DNA from 2 places in the Caulobacter sp. ALps2 genome. Region 1 is predicted to be linked to the other one. Evidence: riboswitches for the same ligand, from Rfam matches in the RefSeq annotation. Region 1 holds a riboswitch; the other holds the start of a gene.

Region 1 (7,462 bases):
CGTCAACTACCGCATGCTGCCCCAGGCCATGGCCTACGCCCAGGCCCAGGATGTCGCCCAGGCCGTGCGCTGGACGCAGGGTCACGCCGCCGACTGGGGCGCCAGCGATCGCCGGATCATCCTGATGGGCCATTCGGCCGGGGCGCATCTCGTGGCCCTGCTGTCCTCCAAGCCCGACATGGTCGGCAAGCCCTGGGCCGGGACCGTGGTGCTGGACTCGGCGGCGATGAACATCTCCACGACCATGTCCGGCCGCCATCCGAAGTTCTACGACGAGGCGTTCGGCGGCGATCCCGCCGGCTGGGCCCAGGCCTCGCCGATGGACCAGTGGACGCCCTCGGCCGTGCCGATGTTCCTGGTCTGCTCGACGAAGCGGCCCGACAAGCCCTGCGACGACGCACGCGCCTTCCAGGCGCTGGCTCAGCGCTCGAACGTTCCGATGCCGGTGTTCCCGCGCGACCTGAGCCACGCGGACATCAACCGCACCCTGGGCCTGCCCGGCGCCTACACCGACGCCGTGGACCGCTTCATCGCCGATAGGCTGCGGCGCTGAAGGCGGATGGCCACTTCCAGGCTTTAGGGACGATATCCACTCGTGAACGCGCGGCACGCTATCCCGCCGGGAAGCGGAGGTCGGCGACCAGGCCTGGCCTGGGATGGCGGGCGCGCAGTTCGAGGCCGATGTCCAGGCGTTGGGTGATCGAGCGCACGATGGTCAGGCCCAGACCCGCGCCGGCCGATCCCTGGCTCGCGGCGCTTCGGTTGAATGGCGTGAACACGTTTCGCAGCTCGTCTTCGCCCAGTCCCCGACCGTGATCCCAGATCACGACCCGCGGTCCGTCGCCGTCCGTCCTGGCGACGATACGCACCTTGCCCGCGCCGTAGGCGCAGGCATTGAAGACGAGATTGCGTAGGACTTCGCCGATCAGCACCGCGTTGCCGCGCGCGAGCCGGAGGTCTGGGGGCAGGTGCGTCAGCAGTTCGACCTGGGGGAAGGCGCGGGCGGCCTCGACCTGGATCGTGGTGAGCAGCGCGACGAGGTCAGCCTCGCCCTCGGCCGCGGTCGCCTCGGAGCGGGCCAGGGCGAGGAACTGCGACAGCACCTGGCGCAGGTTGGCCGCCGCGTCCCGCGAGTCGCCGAGCAGGGCCTTGTCTAGCGGCGTGACGGCCGAGCGTTCCAGCAGGGCGAGATTGGCGACGATGACCGACAGGGGGGTGCGCAACTGATGCGAGGCGTCGGCCGAGAAGCGTTCCAGAGCGCGGGTGAAGCGCTCCAGGCTGCTCATGAGGTGATTGAAGGCTTCGACGGCGGGCGACAGTTCGGCGGGCGTGTCGGCGGCGTCGATGGGGGCGAGGTCCGGGCGCGAGGCCTGAGCGCGCCTTTTCAGATCAGCCGTCAGGCGGCGCAGCGGCGCCAGGCCCCAGCCGACGGCCGGCACGACCAGAACCGCGGCGACGGCGACCAGCAAGACGGGCAGGCCGATCAGGGTGGAAAGCAGCTCGCGCACGCTGGCGCGACGGGAGTCCAGGCTTTGGGCCACCGCCACCACGACGGGCTCGCGCACGCCCGGCACCATCACCGTCGACTGGGCGACCCGCACCTCGTAGCCGTGCATCCTCGCATAGCTGAAACTCGTCTCGTTCGGCGCGGGAGCGGCCAGACGTGGGAGGTCGTCGTAGCCCGTGACCAGGCGCGGACCCTGGCGCACCGCATAGAACACCGCGTCGCGCTCGGGACTGTCCAGCAGCGCCAAGGACCACGGCGGCAGGGCCACCTGGGCCTGACCCTCTCGCACACCGATCTGGGCGACGATCGAGGCCACGGATCCGGCCAGCAGGCGATCGGACGACTTCTCCACGACCGCGCCGGCGGCCAGGGCGCCGGCCAGGGCGAGCGCCGCGCCCAGCAGGGCCAGCGGGGCGACCTGCGCCAGCAACAGGCGGCCAACGAGGCTGGGACGCCTCCAGTTCAAAAGCTTGGCGTTCACGGATCGAGCCGGTAGCCCACGCCCCGAAGCGTGCTCAGGCGCGGACCGCCCGGCGCCAGCTTGCGTCGCAGCCGGCCGACATGGATGTCCAGCGCGTTGGGCGAGGGAGCCAGTTCATCGGGAAATACGTCGGCGGCCAGGCGGTCGCGCTCGACGACCCGACCGGGACGCGCGGCCAGCGCTTTCAGCACGGCCCACTCGCGCGGGCGCAGGTCCAGCCGCCGCTCGCCGACCCAGGCCGCGCCGGCTTCCCAGTCGCAGACCAGCGCGCCGACATGGGCCGTCCGTGTGGCGTAGCCGCCCTTGCGCCGCGCCACCGCCCGCACCCGGGCCACCAGCTCGAACGGATCGAACGGCTTTAGCACGTAGTCGTCCGCGCCCATGTCCAGACCCGCGATGCGATCGCGCACCGCGTCGCGCGCGGTCAACATGACGATCGGGGTGAGCACGCCCTCGCGCCGCAGTCGGCCCAGGATCTCGAAGCCGTCGATGTCGGGCAGGCCTATGTCCAGGACGACGGCGTCGAAATCGGCCCCGTGAGCTAGCGCCAGGGCCAGGGCGGCCTCGCCGGTCTCGACGCAGACGGGCTGGTGCCCCTCGCTCTCCAGCGTCGCGGTCAGCGAGCGACGCAGGGGCGGATCATCCTCGACAACCAGTATCTTCATCGGGGATGTAGGAGCCGGACACACTCAGGGGAGAGCGGCATCCGACGCCGATTGCCACATCAGGTCAAGAGACGGCGCTTCGTCGCCAGCCTCGGCGCGACCCTGGGCGTGGCCGCCCTGGCGCTGACGGGCTGCGCGCCCGGCGCGCCGGAACAGGCGACGCGAACCTCGGACATCCGGGCGGCCGCCCGCGAGGGCGAGGTCGTGGTCTATATCAACAACGACATCCACCAGCCGCTGGTCGAGGATTTCGAGCGCCGTTTCCCGAAGGTGAAACTTCGGTTCGTCGTGCTGACGTCACGCGACATGCAGGCGCGGGTGATCGAAGAGGCCACCAGCGGCAAACCGGTCGCCGACGTCGTCTGGACATCGGCGATGGACACCCAGGTCAAGCTGATCAACGACGGCTACGCCCAAACCTATAGAAGTCCCGAGGCCAGGAACCTCCCCGCCTGGGCGCGCTGGCGCGACCAGGGTTTCGGCGTGACCAGCGAACCGATCGTCTTCGTCTACAACAAGCGGCTTCTGAAGGGGGACAGCGCGCCGCGCAGCCACGCCGCCCTGCTGGCCGCGCTTCGCGCCGATCCCGAACGCTGGCGCGGCAAGGTGGCGATGTACGACCCCGAGCGCAGCGGCATGGGGTTCTTCTATCTGTCCAGCAATACTCAGTTCTATCCCGACGCCTGGGCGCTTTACGACGCGATGGCCGCGACGGGCGCGCGAACCTATGTGCCCGGCAAGCCGATGCTGGATCGCGTGGCGTCCGGCGAGCACCTGCTGGCCTTCGACATGAACGGGTCCTACGCTGACTGGTATGTGCGCAACCACGGTCCCGACATCGGCTACGTCGTTCCGGAGGACTACCACCTCTCGATCTCCAGGGTGGCCTTCATCACCCGCGTGGCGCGTCACCCCGGCGCGGCGAGGGTGTTCCTGGACTATCTGATGTCGGAAGCCGGACAGCGCCGCCTGCTCGAAGTCCGGCTGACGCCGATCCGTCCGGGGTTGGGCGCCCCGCCGCCGCCGGGCGGTCGCCCCGTGAGGGTCGGGCCGGCCTTGCTGGCCAATTTCGACCAGGGGCGGCGGGCGGAACTTCTGGCGCGCTGGCGACACGCGGCCCGGGCGCGCTGATATCTGGCGCATATCCGTGCAATTTCTGCGTATTTTTTGACCTTCCGGCGACGCGGCGACGCTTCGGCGTGGTTTTCGAGGAACCGCGGGCAGAGCGCCAAGCTGTCACCGACCTGTCACGCAGCGTGATGAGCCGGACATCGTGCGGGCACGCCTCTCACCGTGCGGTGAATTCGAGGAAATACGCGTCCCGGCCGTGGCCGTTAGGGGAATTTTATACCGATTTTCGACGCTTTGACGCGCTGTGGCGAAGGGTTCGTATTGGTCTGGCTCTCGCGGAAGAGATCGGGTCAGGCCCCGACGCCGAAGGCGCAACCGCCCCGGAAACGCTCAGGCAACAGGGACCGCAGAGCACAAGGACGCTGGAAAGCAGGACCGCTCCAAAATGGAGCGGCCTCGCCGAAGGAGCAAGGGCGCGCATGCGCCTGAATCTCTCAGGCCCAAGGACAGCGGGGGCAGAGGAAACCGCCTGACGAACCCGGGCGCGTCGCATCGTGCGGCGCACGGGGCGGGCGTTGTCGACTGCAAACACCGAGGGGATCTCGTTTGACACTTTCACGCCAAACTCGCCGTAACCTGCTGCTGGGCTGCAGCATCGCGCCCGCCGCGCTCATGCTGCACACCGCCGCCTTCGCCCAGACCGCGCCCGCGGAAGACACCAGCGTCGCGGAGATCATCGTCACCGGCTCGCGGATCGACCGCGCCGGCTTCGAAGCCCCGACCCCGACCGTGCGCGTCACCGCCCAGGACCTGGCCGTCGGCGCCCGTCCGAACGTGGCCGCCGCCCTGAACGACCTGCCGCAGTTCCGCGCCACCACCTCGCCCCAGACCACCGGCACCAACACCGGCGCGGGCAACGCCCCGGTCGACCTGCGCGGCCTGGGCATCAACCGCACCCTGGTGCTGCTGGATGGCCGTCGCTTCTCGGGCGAGAACGACCTGAACATGATCCCCAGCGTGATGCTGAAGGGCGTGGACGTCGTGACCGGCGGCGCCTCGGCCGCTTGGGGTTCGGGCGCCGTCGCCGGCGTCGTCAACCTCTCCATCGACCGCAACTTCACCGGCTTCAAGTTCGGCATCGAAGGCGGCGAGTCGTCGTTTGACGACGCCAAGCAGATCCGCGTCGAAGGCGCGGCCGGCACGACCTTCGCCAACGGCCGCGGCCACTTCGTCATCGGCGGCGAATATCTCGACAACGACGGCGTAATCCCCAAGAGCAGCCGTCCGAACATCGGCCGCTGGGCCACCATCTCGAACGGCGCGGGCCGCTTCGTTCTGGCCCCCGACGTCGGCTTCTCGAACGCGGCTCCGGGCGGCCTGATCACCTCGGGCGTCCTGCGTGGCCAGACCTTCAATCCGGACGGCACCCTGCGCGCCTTCGACTACGGCACCGTGCAAGGCACCAACTCGATCGGCGGCGAAGGCCCGTCCAACGATGACCTCTCGCCCCTCGTCACGCCACAGAAGCGCTACGCCACCATGGCTAGCGTCACCTACGACCTGACCGACAAGGTCAAGATGACCGCCGAGCTGCGCCGCTCGCGGATGTGGAACAACTACATCTGGTTCGGCGACCACAACCGCGGCAACCTGACGATCCGGTCGGACAACGCCTTCCTGCCGACCGCGGTGAAGAGCGCTCTGGCCGCCGCTGGCCAGACCTCGTTCACGATGGGTCGCTTCAACACCGAGGCCTATCCGACCATCGACTTCGAACGCGTCTCGACCCAGGGCACGATCGCCCTGGACGGCGAGTTCGACGGCGGCTGGCGCTGGAGCGCCTATTACAGCCACGGCGAGCAAGAGAACAATATCGACACCCCTGGGTTCTTCCTGACCCAGAACTACGCCAACGCGGTGGACTCGGTGATCAACCCGGCGACGGGCCAAGCGGTCTGCCGCATCGCCCTGACCACCTCGACCAACTGCGTGCCGATCAACCTGTTCGGCCAGGGCGCGCCCTCGCAGGCCGCGCTGGACTACGTCACCGGTACGCCCTCGATGCGTGAAACCAGCAAGCTGGACGTCGGCGGCTTCAGCCTGCGCGGCGAGCCTTTCAGCCTGCCGGCCGGCGCCGTCTCGGTCGCCGTCGGCGCCGAAGCCCGCAAGGAGTCGGTCGACCGCACGGTCGGGGCCCTGGACGCGGCCAAGGCCTTCACGACCTTCAGTTTCTCGGCCATGGCCGGCAGCTTCAGCGTCAAGGAGGCCTTCGCTGAAGTGCTGGTGCCCGTCGTCCGTGACGTCCCTGTGCTGAACAAGCTGGAAGTCAACGCCGCCGCGCGCGTCTCCGACTACAACACCACCGGTTCGATCTGGTCGTGGAAGCTGGGCGCCACCAACGAGTTCTTCCCGGGCTTCCGCGGTCGCATCACCCAGTCGCGCGACATCCGTTCGGCCAACCTGACCGAGCTCTTCACGACGACCACGACCGGCTACAACACGCTGACCGACCCGACGAACAATTCCAGCGTCTATGTGCTGACCAACGGCGGCGGCAACCCGAACCTGAACCCCGAGACGGCCAAGACCTTCACGACCGGCTTCGTCTATTCGCCGCCGTCGATCGCGGGCCTGAGCATGTCGCTCGACTATTTCAAGATCAACATCGACGACGTGATCACCACGATCGCGGCTCAGGACATCGTCACCCGCTGCGCCAACGGCAATCAGGACCTGTGCTCGCGGGTCACCCGTGACTCGACCGGCACGATCACCCGGATCGTCTCGACCTATGTCAACCTGGCCAACTACAAGACCGACGGCTTCGACGCCGAGATCTCGTACTCGACCGCGTTCGATCGCCTGATCCCGGGGGCTCCGGGCCGCATCCGCGCCCGCCTGCTTGGCTCCTGGGTCAACAGCCTGACCACCAATGACGGCGTCAGCAAGATCGAGTACGTCAAGTCACAAGGCTATTCGTTCGGTCTGGGCACGCCCAAGACCCGTGCGAACGCGTCGATCGACTGGGCCGGCGAGATGTTCAGCGCCAACCTGCGCGCCCGCTACATCTCGGCGGGTAACTACAACAACACCGTCGATCTGGTGAACAACCACATCAAGGCCTACACCTATTTCGACCTGGGCCTCGCGGCGAAACTGCCTGAGATCCGCGGCAACGCGATCGAACTGTACGCCAACGCCACCAACCTGTTCGATAAGAAGCCTCCGGTCAGCTCGCTGTACTCGCCGTACTACGACGTGATCGGTCGTTATGTGACCGTCGGCGCGCGGATGCGTTTCTAAGCCCGCCCGACATCGCGCCGCCGGCTGCGTTCCCCCGCGCTCCCTCCGCCGGCGGCGCTTCCCCTTTCTTTCGAGGCATTCCCCAGATGATCTCTCGTCATGCCCTGGCGCTGGCCCTGTTGGCCGGCGCCGTCGCCACCCCTTTGGCGGCCCAGACCGTCGCCCCGCCCGCCGCCGTCGTCATCGACGGCGCGCCGGCCATCCCCCAGGAGCTGGTCGCGGCGACAGCGCCCTACCTGCAGGCCCGGCACGCCAACTTCCTGGGTTGGAACACGGTCGACCGCTCGATGCTGATCAAGACCCGCTTCGGCGGCTCCGATCAGGTCCATGTCGTGGCCCAGCCCAATGGCGATCGCCGCCAGATCAGCTTCGAGAACGAGCCGATCCTGGCCGCGGCGCTCTCGCCCAAGGGCGACACGCTGGTCGTCCAGAAGG
Region 2 (7,462 bases), 1.0 Mb from region 1:
GGTCAAGAAACCGATCGTCTTCTATGTCGACCGCGCCGCGCCCGAGCCGGTGCGCTCGGCCCTGATCGAGGGCGGGCGCTGGTGGAACCAGGCCTTCGAGGCGGCCGGCTATGTCGACGCCTTCCGGGTAGAGGTGCTGCCCGATGGGGTGAGCCCGCTGGACGCCCGCTACAATGTCGTCAACTGGGTGCACCGCCAGACGCGCGGCTGGTCGTACGGCCATGCGGTGGTCGACCCGCGCACGGGCGAGATCGTCAAGGGCGACGTCCTGCTGGGCTCGCAGCGCATTCGCCAGGACCGGCTGATCTTCGAGGGGCTGGAAGGCGCGGCCGCCACCGGAAAGGGCGGTCCCAACGACCCGATCGAGATCTCCCTGGCCCGCCTGCGCCAGCTGGCGACCCACGAGATCGGCCACTCGATCGGCCTGCAGCACAATTTCGCGGCCAGCACCTACGGCGACCGCGCCTCGGTGATGGACTATCCGGCCCCCAGGATCGCCATCAAGGAGGGGCAGCTGGACTTCGCCGACGCCTATGGGCGCGGCGTCGGGGCGTGGGACAAGTTCGCGATCGACTGGCTGTACGGGCCCGCCCCGGCCGGGACCGACGAGAAGACCTGGCTGAAGGCCAAGGCCGACAAGAGCCAGGCTGACGGCCTGCGCTACGTCTCCGACGAGGACGCGCGCGCTGCGGACACCCCGCATCCGCTGGGCGCTGTGTGGGACAACGGGACCGATCCGGTCGCCGAGCTCGACCACCTGATGGCCGTGCGCAAGATCGCCCTGGACCGCTTCGGCCTGGCCAACCTGCCCAAGGGCGCGTCGGTCGCCGACCTGCGCCGCATGGTCGTGCCGATCTACATCTTCCATCGCTATCAGGTCGACGCGACTGCCAAGCTGGTCGGCGGGATCGACTTCACCTACGGCGCGGAGGGCGACGGCCACGAGGCGTCCAAGATCGTGCCGGCCGCCCGTCAGGCCGCCGCCGTCGACGCCCTGCTGCGCACCGTGACGCCGGCCGCGCTGGACCTCTCGGACAGGACCCTGGACGTGCTGACCTCGGGCCAGTCGCAGGGGACCGACCACGCCTACGAGATCGAGACGTTTGGCGCCGGCCCCGTTTTCGATCTGCCGGCGACGGCCGAGGTCGCCGCCGACCTGGTCTGGAGCGACCTGTTCGCGGCCGCGCGTCTGAACCGGCTGGTCGAGGCCAAGCGCCGCGATCCGGCTCAGCCGGGTGTCGAGGGCCTGTTGGACAAGGCCCTGGCCTTCGCCGCCTTCGACGGCAAGGCCACCGGTCGCCAGGCCGAACTCGCCCGCCGCGTCCGCCAACGGATGGTGGTCAGCCTGGCCGACGCCCTGGCCGACAAGAGCCTGTCGCCGACCGCCGCCGCCGTGATCCGCGCGCGCCTGGCCGACTGGGGCAAGGGGCTTAAAGCCGTCACGACCGGCGACGCCGCCGACCGCGCCCAGGCTCGCGCCTTGGCGGGGATCGTCACGGATGAAAGCGGCGGTCGTCTGGCGGCTCTGGTCGAGGACGGCAAGGCCAAGGTCGTCACCCCGCCCGGTCCGCCGATCGGCGAAACCGATTGGTTCGGGGATCTGTCCCTTTAGGCTGGTAGGCTCCGCTTGACTCCGCCTCGCCCCTCCCGCATTGACCCCGACGACCCCAGCGGGAGACATCGGGATTCGCTCCCGAGGCCGAAGGCGCAACCGCCCCGGAAACGCTCAGGCAAAAGGACCGCTCGGGTTTAGAAACGCTGGAAAGTAGTCTCCCGAAAGGGCGGCTCGCCGAAGGAGCAAGGCCGACCCCAAACAGCAGAGGGGGAAGGCCGGAATCTCTCAGGTCCAAGGGACAGCGGGGGCGCGACCAACCGGCGGACGCCGGTCGTCTCGCCGACCCCGCTAGGAGCCTGCCCAGTGTCTGATCAAGACCTCAAGAAGACCCCCTTGTTCGACGCCCACGTGGCGCTCGGCGCCCGCATGGTGCCGTTCGCCGGCTATTCGATGCCGGTGCAGTACAAGGACGGGGTGCTGAAGGAGCACCTGTGGACCCGCGAGCACGCCGGTTTGTTCGACGTCTCGCACATGGGCCAGGCCCGGATCCGCGGTCAGAACCCGGCCAAGAGCTTCGAGAAGGTGGTCTCGGCCGACTACCAGGGCCTGAAGGCCGGCAAGCAGCGTTATGGCGTGCTGCTGAACGCCGACGGCGGCATCATCGACGACCTGATGACCGCGCGTCCCGACGACGACGGCCTGTTCGTGGTGGTCAACGGCGCCTGCAAGGACAACGATTACAAGATCATCGCCGACGCCCTGGCGGGTGAAGCGACGGTGACCCGCCTGGAAGACCGCGCGCTGCTGGCGCTGCAAGGTCCGGAAGCCGCCGCCGTGCTGGCCGCTCATGCGCCGGAAGCCGCCGGCATGGTGTTCATGGACACGCTCGCCCTGACCGCCTTCGGCGTCGACGCGATCATCTCGCGCTCGGGCTATACGGGCGAAGACGGCTACGAGATCTCGGTCCCGGCCGACGCCGCCGAGCGCGTGTGGAACACCCTGCTGGCTGACGAGCGCGTCAAGCCGATCGGCCTGGGCGCCCGCGACAGCCTGCGCCTGGAGGCCGGCCTGCCGCTGTACGGCCACGACCTGGACGAGACCGTCTCGCCGATCGAAGGCGGGCTGAACTTCGCCGTCGGCAAGTCGCGCCGCGAGGCTGGCGACTATCTGGGCGCGGCCCGGATCGCCAAGGAACTGGCCGGCGAGCTGTCGCGCGTCCGCGTCAATCTCAAGGTGCTGGAAGGCGCTCCGGCCCGCGAAGGCGCCGAGATCGCCGACGAAGCGGGCAATGTCATCGGCAAGGTGACCAGCGGCGGCTTCGCGCCCAGCCTGGGCTTCCCCATCGCCATCGGTTTCGCGCCGCCGGCCTATGCGGCGATCGGGACCCAGTTGAAAGTCATCGTGCGAGGCAAGCAGGCGGCCGCCGAAGTGGTGGCGAGCCCGTTCGTTCCGAACCGTTACGTCCGCAAACTCTAATCAAGGGCCGACAAGAGATGCGTTTCACCAAAGATCATGAATGGGTCGTCGTCCAAGGCGACGTCGCCACCGTCGGCATCACCGCCTACGCCGCCGAGCAACTGGGCGACGTGGTGTTCGTCGAGGTTCCGGAAGCCGGCAAGACCGTGAAGCAGGGCGAGAACCTGGCGGTCGTCGAGAGCGTCAAGGCCGCCTCGGACGTCTACGCCCCGGTGTCGGGCGAGGTTGTCGAAGGCAATGCCGAGCTGGGCGACGCACCGGAAACCGTCAACGCCCTGCCGGAAAGCGGCGGCTGGTTCGCCAAGATCAAGCTGAGCAGCCCGGCCGAGGTCGACGCCCTGATGGACCGCGACGCGTACGAAGCGTTCCTGAGCACCCTCTAAACTTCCGCCTCCTCGCGAAAGCAGATCATGCGTTACCTCCCCCTGACCCCCGAAGACCGCGTCGAGATGCTCGGCGCGATCGGCGTGAAGTCGATCGACGACCTGTTCGTCGACGTGCCGGCCTCGGCCCGCCGCGACGGAACCGTCGACCTGCCGCCGCACGCCGGCGAGATCGAAGTCGAACGCGAGATGGCGGGCCTGGCCCGTCGCAATCGCGCCGCGGGGGAGGGACCGTTCTTCTGCGGGGCTGGCGCCTATCGCCACCACGTGCCGGCCACGGTCGACCACATCATCCAGCGGTCGGAATTCCTGACCAGCTACACGCCCTACCAGCCGGAAATCGCCCAGGGCACGCTGCAGGTCCTGTTCGAGTTCCAGACCCAGGTCGCGGCCCTGACCGGCATGGAAGTGGCCAACGCCTCGCTCTATGACGGCTCGACCGGCGCGGCCGAGGCCGTGATGATGGCCCAGCGCGTGACCCGCCGGAACAAGGCGGTGATGTCGGGCGGCGTCCATCCGCACTATGTCGAGACCATCGAGACCCTGGCCCACGCGGCCGGCGTCTCGACCCAGGCCATGGCCCCAGCCGTCGACGCCGAGGACGCGGTGATCGCCGCCATTGACGCCGACACCGCCTGCGTCGTTGTCCAGACCCCGAACGTCTTCGGCACGGTCACCGACGTCACGAAGATCGCCGAAGCCGCCCACGCGGCCGGCGCGCTGCTGATCGTGGTGACGACCGAAGCCGTCTCGTACGGCCTGCTAAAGTCGCCCGGCGAGATGGGCGCCGACATCGCCGTGGCCGAGGGCCAGTCGATCGGCAACGGCCTGAACTTCGGCGGTCCTTATGTCGGCCTGTTCGCCTGCAAGGAAAAGTTCGTCCGCCAGATGCCGGGCCGCCTGTGCGGCGAGACCGTTGACGCCGACGGCAAGCGCGGCTTCGTCCTGACCCTGTCGACCCGCGAGCAGCATATCCGCCGCGACAAGGCGACCTCGAACATCTGCACCAACAGCGGCCTGTGCGCCCTGGCGTTCAGCATCCACATGAGCCTGCTGGGCGAGACGGGCCTGCGCCAGCTGGCCGCTCTGAACCACCAGAAGGCTGTCGCCCTGCGCGACGCCCTCAAGGCGGTGCCGGGCGTCGAGATCCTGACCCCGCGCTTCTTCAACGAGTTCGCCATCCGCGTGCCGGGCAAGGCCGACGAGGTCGTCGAAACCCTGGCCGGCCACGGCGTCATCGCTGGCGTGCCGTTCTCGCGCCTCGACGCGGGCGCGGGCCTGGACGACGTGCTGCTGGTCGCGGCCACCGAGACCACGCTCGACATCGACATCAATTTCTTCGCCAAGCTGCTGACCAAGGTGGTGGGCCAATGAGCATGAACAACGTCGGCCGCCCCACGCGCCCCGAAGCCGCCAATGACACTCCGGCGGGTCACGAGACCCTGACCGGCAATCGCGGCCTGCTCCAGAACGAAGCCCTGATCTTCGAACTGGACGGCTGGAACAAGACCGGCGTCGACCTGCCGGAGGCCGCCGCCCCGTCGAGCGACCTGGCCGGCCTGCTACGCGACGCGCCGATCGGCCTGCCGGGCCTGTCCGAGCCCGAAGCCGTCCGCCACTACGTGCGCCTGTCCCAGAAGAACCACGCCATCGACCTGGCGCTATATCCGCTGGGCTCGTGCACGATGAAGCACAACCCGCGCCTGAACGAGAAGATGGCGCGCCTGCCGGGCTTCTCGGACATCCACCCGCTGCAGCCGCGGTCGACCGTGCAGGGCGCGCTGCAGCTGATGGACCGTCTGGCCCACTGGCTGAAGACCCTGACCGGCATGCCCGCCGTCGCCCTGAGCCCCAAGGCCGGCGCGCATGGCGAGCTGTGCGGCCTGCTGGCCATCCGGGCCGCGCACGAGGCGGCCGGCAATGGCCACCGCAAGACCGTCCTGGCCCCGACCAGCGCCCACGGCACCAACCCGGCCACGGCGGCCTTCGTCGGCTACACGGTCGTCGAGATCGCCCAGACCGATGACGGCCGCGTCGACCTGGCCGACCTGGAGTCCAAGCTCGGCGATCATGTGGCCGCCATCATGGTCACCAACCCCAACACCTGCGGCCTGTTCGAGCGCGACGTCGTCGAGATCGCCCGCCTGACCCACGCGGCGGGCGCGTACTTCTACTGCGACGGCGCCAACTTCAACGCCATCGTCGGCCGAGTGCGTCCGGGCGACCTGGGCGTCGACGCCATGCACATCAACCTGCACAAGACCTTCTCGACGCCCCACGGCGGCGGTGGGCCGGGCGCGGGCCCCGTGGTGCTCAGCGAGGCCCTCGCGCCTTTCGCGCCGACCCCCTGGCTTGTCCATGGCGACGATGGCTTCGCCCTGGTCGAACATGCCGGCGAAGAGGGCGCGGAAACCGCCTTTGGCCGCATGAGCGCCTTCCACGGCCAGATGGGCATGTATGTCCGCGCCTACGCCTACATGCTGAGCCACGGGGCCGACGGCCTGCGGCAGGTGGCCGAGGACGCCGTCCTCAACGCCAACTACATCAAGGCCCAGCTGAAGGACGTGATGAGCCCGGCCTTCCCCGAAGGTCCGTGCATGCACGAAGCCCTGTTCGACGACAGCTGGCTGGAAGGCACCGGCGTGACCACGCTCGACTTCGCCAAGGCGATGATCGACGAGGGCTTCCATCCGATGACCATGTACTTCCCGCTGGTCGTCCACGGCGCGATGCTGATCGAGCCGACCGAAACCGAGAGCAAGCAGGAGCTGGATCGCTTCATCGAAGCCCTTCGCCTGCTGGCCGGCGCGGCCAAGGCGGGCGAGGTCGAACGCTTCAAGGGCGCGCCGTTCCACGCCCCGCTGAGGCGTCTGGACGAGACCCAGGCGGCCCGCAAGCCCCGGTTGAGGTGGAAACCTGTGGCAGAAGCGCCACTAGCGGCTGAATAGCAAATTCCATACCCCCCTTGCGACGGAAGGGCGCCTTTACGGCGCCCTTATCCCTCCACATATCGGGGGTGCGCGTCGGGGCGATCTGGCTTTTCCAGGGAGCGAGCGGAGCGCAGGTCCGTTTCATCCTCCCAATGACTGCTCTCGCCCTCACCATGTCGCGCGCCCACCGCACCGCAGATGACCTCGCCCGCGAGCTCATCTCGCGTTTTCTGCGCGTGATCCTGGTGTCGCTAGGCGCGCTGCTGATCATCGGCGGCATCGTGATCGCGCCGCTGCCCGGCCCGATGGGCCTGCCGCTGACGGTGATCGGCCTGATGCTGGTGCTGCGCAACTCGTTCAAGGCCCGCAAGCAGTTCGTCCGCTTCCAGCACGCGCACCCCAAGCTGATCTTCCCGCTGCGTCGCCTGCTGCGCCGCGAGCCGGAAGTCGTGCTTGTGGCCTGGCAGCAGGCCCTGCGTGTCGAGCGCTTGGTGGTGCCGCGCAAGTGGCGGGTGGCCGTGCGCTGGCGCAAGTCGGCCAAGCGTCGCGCCGCCGCGAAGCAACCCGGTCGGTGAACGCGGTCGCCTCGACGATCGACATCAAGCACAGGGTCCGGCGCCGCGCGCGGCTGGCGCTGCTGCTGCGCGAGTCCGCCGCCCGCGCTTTCCGCTGGATCGCCATCGGCTTCGGCGCGCTGGTGATCGTCGCCGGCGCGGTGCTGACGCCGCTGCCGGGCCACGTGGGGCTGCCGCTGCTGGTCATCGGTCTGATGATCGTGCTGCGCTACTCGTTCCAGGCGCGCAAGACCTTCATCCGCTGGCAGAGGCGCCACCCCAAGCTGGTTTTCCCGATTCGCCGCCTGATGCGCCGCGAGCCGGAGGTGCTGCTGGTCGTCTGGCAACAGATGCTCCGCACCGAGAAGCTGGTCCTGCGCCGGGCCCGCTGGCGGCTGCTCAAGAAGACTCGCAAGCGCGTGAAGCGTTATGTGGAGCGGAAGATGGCCAAGGCCTGAACCCATTTGGGCCATGGGGATTGTTACACCGGCGCGGCCTTCCGGTCGCGCGGCCTACCCCGGAAAAATCGATGCATTTCGAAGTCGAAGCCTCGCTGACCTACGA

Evidence for each region. A riboswitch is a leader RNA that binds a small molecule or an ion and turns the genes downstream of it on or off. The one in region 1 is predicted to bind glycine.
Region 2: it holds a riboswitch for glycine, as region 1 does, so the genes downstream of both, gcvT (glycine cleavage system aminomethyltransferase GcvT) here and ACW173_RS00525 (TonB-dependent receptor domain-containing protein) in region 1, are expected to answer to the same signal.

Annotation. Positions count from the first base shown of each region.
Region 1 covers NZ_CM178743.1:118,819-126,280, forward strand. The annotation lists gene ACW173_RS00505 (alpha/beta hydrolase) at 1-553, shown strand, start outside; gene ACW173_RS00510 (sensor histidine kinase) at 612-1,988, opposite strand; gene ACW173_RS00515 (response regulator transcription factor) at 1,985-2,653, opposite strand; gene ACW173_RS00520 (ABC transporter substrate-binding protein) at 2,705-3,784, shown strand; glycine riboswitch at 4,051-4,141, shown strand; glycine riboswitch at 4,145-4,236, shown strand; gene ACW173_RS00525 (TonB-dependent receptor domain-containing protein) at 4,331-7,027, shown strand; gene ACW173_RS00530 (S9 family peptidase) at 7,114-7,462, shown strand, end outside.
Region 2 covers NZ_CM178743.1:1,128,183-1,135,644, reverse strand. The annotation lists gene ACW173_RS05200 (zinc-dependent metalloprotease) at 1-1,612, shown strand, start outside; glycine riboswitch at 1,662-1,752, shown strand; gene gcvT (glycine cleavage system aminomethyltransferase GcvT) at 1,919-3,031, shown strand; gene gcvH (glycine cleavage system protein GcvH) at 3,049-3,414, shown strand; gene gcvPA (aminomethyl-transferring glycine dehydrogenase subunit GcvPA) at 3,442-4,788, shown strand; gene gcvPB (aminomethyl-transferring glycine dehydrogenase subunit GcvPB) at 4,785-6,362, shown strand; gene ACW173_RS05175 (hypothetical protein) at 6,497-6,919, shown strand; gene ACW173_RS05170 (hypothetical protein) at 6,916-7,356, shown strand; gene ACW173_RS05165 (transglutaminase-like domain-containing protein) at 7,428-7,462, shown strand, end outside.